DNA from 2 places in the Comamonas fluminis genome. Region 2 is predicted to be linked to the other one. Evidence: riboswitches for the same ligand, from Rfam matches in the RefSeq annotation. Region 2 holds a riboswitch; the other holds the start of a gene.
What was found. A riboswitch is a leader RNA that binds a small molecule or an ion and turns the genes downstream of it on or off. The one in region 2 is predicted to bind S-adenosylhomocysteine.
Positions count from the first base shown of each region.

Region 1: another riboswitch for S-adenosylhomocysteine. It lies ahead of ahcY (adenosylhomocysteinase); the one in region 2 lies ahead of metH (methionine synthase).

Region 1 covers NZ_CP066783.1:591,534-594,949, reverse strand. Annotated here, with positions in the region: gene ahcY (adenosylhomocysteinase) at 210-1,640, opposite strand; S-adenosyl-L-homocysteine riboswitch at 1,713-1,813, opposite strand; gene JDW18_RS03035 (response regulator) at 1,840-2,544, opposite strand; gene JDW18_RS03030 (sensor histidine kinase) at 2,554-3,416, opposite strand, start outside.
Region 2 covers NZ_CP066783.1:123,762-127,177, forward strand. Annotated here, with positions in the region: gene gltS (sodium/glutamate symporter) at 1-852, opposite strand, end outside; S-adenosyl-L-homocysteine riboswitch at 1,240-1,334, shown strand; gene metH (methionine synthase) at 1,371-3,416, shown strand, end outside.

The DNA.
Region 1 (3,416 bases), 470 kb from region 2:
TAATTTCAGATAAATATGCATCTGAAATCAAGAAACAACGTGTGCAAGCAGCTATCAAATTTAAACCACGACAGCCGCTCACTAATACTGGCAGAGCCTAGCAAAGTGACAGCGAGCAAGCGCCGCCGCGCAGCGAAGCTGTCGTCCCCCTCCCCTAGCGCGCAGCGCGTAGAGAGAGGGGTGAAGACGCGCAGCGCCTCAGGGGGTGCTTAATAGCGATAAGTCTCAGGCTTGTAAGGGCCTTCCTTGCTCACGCCGATATAGGCAGCTTGCTCGGTGGTCAGCTCGGTCAGCATGGCGCCCACCTTCTTCAGGTGCAGGCGGGCGACCTTTTCGTCCAGGATCTTGGGCAGCACATAGACCTTGCCCACTTCGTAGGCGTCGGGGCGGGTGAACAGCTCGATCTGCGCCAGGGTCTGGTTGGCAAACGAGTTGGACATCACGAACGAGGGGTGGCCGGTGGCGCAGCCCAGGTTCACCAGACGGCCCTTGGCCAGCAGGGTGATCTTCTTGCCGTCAGGGAACTCGATCTGGTCGACCTGGGGCTTCACTTCTTCCCACTTGTACTTCTCGATGGAAGCAACGTCGATTTCGTTGTCGAAGTGGCCGATGTTGCAGACGATGGCCTGGTCCTTCATGGCCACCATGTGCTCGTGGCGGATGATGTCCTTGTTACCGGTGGTGGTCACAAAGATATCGGCCTTGTCGGCAGCGTATTCCATGGTCACGACCTTGTAGCCTTCCATGGCGGCTTGCAGGGCGTTGATGGGGTCGATCTCGGTCACCCACACTTGGGCAGACAGAGCACGCAGTGCCTGGGCCGAGCCCTTGCCCACGTCGCCGTAACCGGCCACGCAAGCCACCTTGCCGGCGATCATCACGTCGGTGGCGCGCTTGATGCCGTCCACCAGCGACTCGCGGCAGCCGTACAGGTTGTCGAACTTGGACTTGGTCACCGAGTCGTTCACGTTGATGGCGCGGAACAGCAGCGTGCCCTTGGCCGACATTTCGTTCAGGCGGTGCACACCGGTGGTGGTTTCTTCGGTCACGCCCATGATCTGGGTCGACTTGCGGCTGTACCAGGTGGAGTCCACGGCCAGCTTGGCCTTGATGGCGGCGAAGACGATCTTTTCTTCTTCCGAACCGGGGTTGGCCAGCACGGAGATATCCTTCTCGGCGCGCTTGCCCAGGTGCATCAGCATGGTGGCATCGCCGCCATCATCCAGAATCATGTTGGGGCCTTCGCCTTCGGTGCCCTTGGCGCCGAATTCAAAGATGGCGTGGGTGTAATCCCAGTAGTCCTTCAGCGACTCGCCCTTGATGGCGTACACGGGCACGCCGGTTTCGGCGATGGCGGCGGCAGCATGGTCCTGGGTGGAGAAGATGTTGCACGAAGCCCAGCGCACTTGGGCGCCCAGCGCCGTCAGCGTCTCGATCAGCACGGCGGTCTGGATGGTCATGTGCAGCGAACCGGTGATGCGCGCGCCCTTCAGGGGCTGCTTCGCAGCGAACTCTTCACGCACAGCCATCAGGCCAGGCATTTCGGTTTCGGCAATCTTGATTTCCTTGCGGCCCCAAGCGGCCAGGGAAATGTCGGTAATGGCCGAATCGGCGGGGTTGAAGCGCACAGCAGCGTTCATGGTTTTCTCCAAAAAATGAATGAAAAACCACGTTCTGCGCAAGAAGGAAAAGCCGTCTCACCGCACAGAAAGCGTGGGTGAGCGTCGTTGCGGGGGTATGAATCCGAGCCTCACGCCCCGCTGATGCCGCGCTAATGGTGCGGCTGGGGAACGCTGCAACGCTCCTCGGATGAGCCGCGATTATACCGGCAAGCTGTTGTCAGAGCGCCAGACCGACCAGCCGATAACCCACCTGCAGCTCGGTCAGCAGATGGGCGGGCTGGGCCGGGTCGGCCTCGATCTTCTGGCGCAGATTGGCCATGTGCACGCGCAGATAGTGCGGACGATCCAGGTATTCCGGGCCCCAGACCTGCAGCAGCAGCTGGCGGTGCGTCATCACCCTGCCCTGGCCCGCAATCAGTGCCGCCAGCAGGCGGAACTCGATAGGCGTCAGGTGCACGGCCTGGCCGGCGCGGCTGACCTCGTGCGTGGCCAGGTCCACCAGCACCTCGCCAAACTGCGCGCGGCTGCGGGGTTTGTCGGCCGTGGTCACCTGCTGGCGGCGGCGCAGCATCACGCGCAGGCGGGCCAGCAGCTCGGGCACGCCAAAGGGCTTGGTCAGGTAGTCGTCGGCACCGGCATCCAGCGCGGCCACTTTTTCTTCTTCGCGCTCGCGCGCCGACAGCACCAGGATGGGCAGCTGGCTCCAGCCGCGCAGCTCGGCGATCACGGTTTTGCCATCGGCATCGGGCAGACCCAAATCCAGCACCACGGCGTCGGGCTGGCGGCTGGCGGCGTCGATCAGTCCGCGCTTGGCGGTCTCGGATTCAAACACCTGCCAGCCTTCGTCTTCCAACGCCAGGCGCACAAAGCGGCGGATGCTGGCATCGTCTTCAATCAGCAAAATGCGGGGGCTGTGATCCATAACTCTCCATTATTCGTCCAGCCGCGGCTGCTCGGGCACAGGCAGGCGGATGGTGAAGACCGTGCCCGTGCCACCTTCGCCAGCCGTCTCCGCTGCCAGCGGCTGCGCCTGCAGCGATCCGCCATGGGCTTGCACAATGCGCTGCGCCAAGGTCAGGCCCAGGCCCATGCCGGCCACCGAGGATTCACTCACGCCCCGGGTAAATGGCTCGAACAGCGCCTGGGCGCTCAGGTGCTGCGGCAGGCCGGGGCCGGCGTCTTGCAGCACCAACAGGCAATCCTGCCCCTCCATCCGGGCCGCAATCTCGATCGCCGTGCCCTGGGGCGTGTATTTGACGGCGTTGTCCAGCAGGTTCACCAGCACCCGTTCCATCAACACGCCATCCACCTGCAGCAGCGGCAGATCGACCGGCAACGCGGTGCGCACGGTGTGGCCTGCCAGGCGTTCGTGCATCTGGCGCAGTGCGCTGCCCACCAGTTCTTCCACCGGCAGCCATTCGCGCTTCAGGTGCACGCCGCCCTGCTGCAACCGTGCCATGGCCAGCAGGTTGTCCACCAGTTGCTGCATGGACTGGGCCTGGTTGCGGATCTGCACCAGCATGTCGTTGACCGGGCCAGGCGCCGCATGGGGCAAGGCCGTTTGCGCCGCGCCCAGAATGCCGGTCAGCGGCGTGCGCAAATCGTGCGACACGGCGGACAGAAGCGTGTTGCGCATACGCTCGCCCTCCATGGCGATCTGGGTTTGCTGCGCCACCTCCACAAAGTGCACGCGCTCCAGCGCCAGCGCAATCTGGCTGGCACAGGCGTCCAGCAGGCGGCGCTCCTCGGGCACGCGCAGGCGCTCCGGCGCACGCAGGTGCAGCACCAGCACGC
Region 2 (3,416 bases):
CACCTTGAAGCCAAACACATAGTCCAGCACATTGCGAATCACCACACCGCCGCCCAGCGCCCAGACAAAGGTGGGAAGCTGAATGGCGGTGCCCTTGGTCACCGCCGTCATGAATTCGGCAAAGGCCATGCAGCCTGCAAACAGGGCCAGTGTTTCCACGGCTGCATCGGCGGTAATCAGGCGCGGCGCCTTGTTGGACGATTCGAAATTGGCAACTTCGTTGCCCTCAGGCACCGTGCTGGCGCTGTAGCTCAACTGCTCGTCATCGGTGCGCGGCGATGCCAGCTGGTTCTTGGTAATCAGGCGCTTGGCCAGCGGCCCACCCAGCAGGCCGCCGATGACCAGACCAAAAGTGGCGCAGGCAATGCCCAGCGTGGTGGCGCCGGTCAGGCCGTGTTCGTTCTCCAGCACAGAACCCCAGGCACCTGCTGTGCCGTGCCCGCCGACCAGGGTGATGGAGCCTGCGACCAGACCAATGAGAGGGTCCAGCCCTAGCATGGTGGCCAGGCCCACGCCCACGGCATTTTGTGCGGCGATGAACACGACAATCACGCCCAGGAAAATAAACAGGCCCGAGCCGCCTTCGCGCAATTTGCCGAAGTTGGCAGACAGGCCAATCGACGAGAAAAACACCAGCATGAAGGCCGACTGCAAGCTGCCTTCAAAGCTCACCGTCAGACCGGTAACCTGGTGCAGGATGAAAATGCTGACTGCCACGACCAGACCACCTGAGACGGGCTCGGGAATATTGAAGTCGCGCAAAAAGCGGATGTGCCGCGTCATGAACTTGCCAAGCAAGAGCACGAGGACGGCCATGATGAGTGTGTAGTACGCGCCAAAGGTCACGTTCATAAAAGAAATCTCCAGAGGTTCCAGAAAGCGTCTGGTGGGGCAGCCGGCTGCGTAGCGGCGGGTTGCTGGTGCGTAATGCAATGCGGGGGGAGTGCACCGATGGTGCCAAAGCCCGCAAAAGGGCAGAGTAGGTGCGTATCCAGTTGTAGCGACAGCAGTCCATGAGGGTTGGGTGCTGCCTGAAGGCCTGTTGTGCACGAGGTTCCGAGCATCACAGCCATACCCTGAATATGCATTGAAATGCGATGTCTGCATTCGCGGTTGAAGAAATTTCCTGGGAGAGCGATTACTTTTTCAGAGCCCGTTGCTTCTATCTGCGATAGGCAAGTGCAGGTCAAAGCAGGGCTGAGCCCACGACAAAGCACCACCCCTTAGAATGACGGGCTTCGCCTCGAGGAGCGCTGCAGCTGCTGCCATGCATGGCCGGTCAGGCTCGGGGTCGGCAGGACATGTTCCTGTCTTATCAACGGCGCTCACCTGTTTTCGATTCTGTTTCTGGTTTTCACACAGGTGAGCTGATGTCTGCTGTTACCCCTTCCACCGCCATTCCTCCCATGCGCCTGTCGGGCCTGGAGCCCGTGTTCATTGGCGACGACACGCTGTTCGTCAACGTGGGCGAGCGCACCAACGTCACCGGCTCCAAGGCCTTTGCGCGCCTGATCCTGAACGAGCAGTACGAAGAGGCCCTGGCCGTGGCCCGCCAGCAGGTGGAAAACGGCGCCCAGGTGATCGACGTGAACATGGACGAAGCCATGCTGGACAGCAAGGCCGCCATGGTGCGCTTTTTGAACCTGATTGCCTCCGAGCCCGACATCGCCAAGGTGCCGGTGATGGTGGACAGCTCCAAGTGGGAGGTGATCGAAGCCGGTCTGCGCTGCCTGCAGGGCAAGGGCATCGTCAACTCGATCTCCATGAAGGAAGGCGTTGACGAGTTCAAGAAGCACGCAAAACTGGTCAAGCGCTACGGCGCGGCTGCCGTGGTGATGGCCTTTGACGAAAAAGGCCAGGCCGACACCTTTGCGCGCAAGACCGAGATTTGCGAGCGTGCCTACCGCATCCTGGTGGATGAAGTGGGCTTTGCGCCCGAGGACATCATCTTCGACCCCAACATCTTTGCCGTGGCCACCGGCATCGAAGAGCACAACAACTACGGCGTGGACTTCATCGAAGCCACGCGCTGGATCAAGCAGAACCTGCCGGGCGCCAAGGTGAGCGGCGGCGTGTCCAACGTCTCTTTCTCCTTCCGTGGCAACGACCCGGTGCGCGAGGCGATTCACACCGTGTTCCTGTACCACGCCATCAAGGCGGGCATGGACATGGGCATCGTCAACGCCGGCATGGTGGGCGTGTACGACGATCTGGAACCCCAGCTGCGCGAGCGCGTGGAAGACGTGGTGCTGAACCGCCGCCCCGACGCTGCCGAGCGCCTGCTGGAGATTGCGGACAGCGCCAAGGGCGCCGCCAAGGACGACAGCAAAAAGCTGGAATGGCGCGGCACGCCGGAGCACCCCAAGACCGTCAACGAGCGCCTGTCACACGCGCTGGTGCACGGCATTACCGACTTCATCACCGAAGATACGGAAGAGGCTTACCAGAAAATCGTGGTGCAGGGCGGTGGCCGCCCGCTGCACGTGATTGAAGGGCCGTTGATGGATGGCATGAACATCGTGGGTGACCTGTTTGGCGCCGGCAAGATGTTCCTGCCCCAGGTGGTGAAATCCGCCCGCGTGATGAAGCAGGCCGTGGCCCATCTGGTGCCTTACATCGAAGAAGAAAAGCGCCAGCAGGAAGCTGCGGGCCTGGATGTGAGCAGCAAGGGCAAGATCGTGATCGCCACCGTCAAGGGCGATGTGCACGACATCGGCAAGAACATCGTTACCGTGGTGCTGCAGTGCAATAACTTTGAAGTCATCAACATGGGCGTGATGGTGCCCTGCCACGAGATCCTGGCGCGCGCCAAGGCCGAGGGCGCAGACATCATTGGCCTGTCCGGCCTCATCACCCCCAGCCTCGAAGAGATGCAGTACGTGGCGGGCGAGATGGACAAGGACGACTACTTCCGCATCAAGAAGATTCCGCTGTTGATCGGCGGCGCCACCTGCTCGCGCGTGCACACGGCCGTGAAGATTGCGCCCAAGTACGACGGCCCGGTGGTCTATGTGCCCGATGCTTCGCGCTCCGTCAGCGTGGCGCAAAGCCTGCTGGGCGAGAACAAAGACAACTACCTGCAGGAAGTGCAGGCCGACTACGACAAGGTACGCACCCAGCACGCCAACAAAAAAGCCACACCCATGTGGTCGCTGGACAAGGCCCGCGCCAACGCCACGCCGGTCGATTTTGCGCAGCACGCGCCCGTGGTGCCCCGCGCTTTGGGCCGCAAGGTGTTCAAGAACTTTGATCTGGCCGAGATCGCCCAGTACATCGACTGGGGCCCGTTCTTCCAGACCTGGGATTTGGCTGGCCCTTACCCCGCCATCCTCGACGACGAGATCGTGGGCGAGCAGGCCCGTAAGGTGTTTGACGACGCCAAGGCCATGCTCAAAAAGATCATCGAAGGCCGCTGG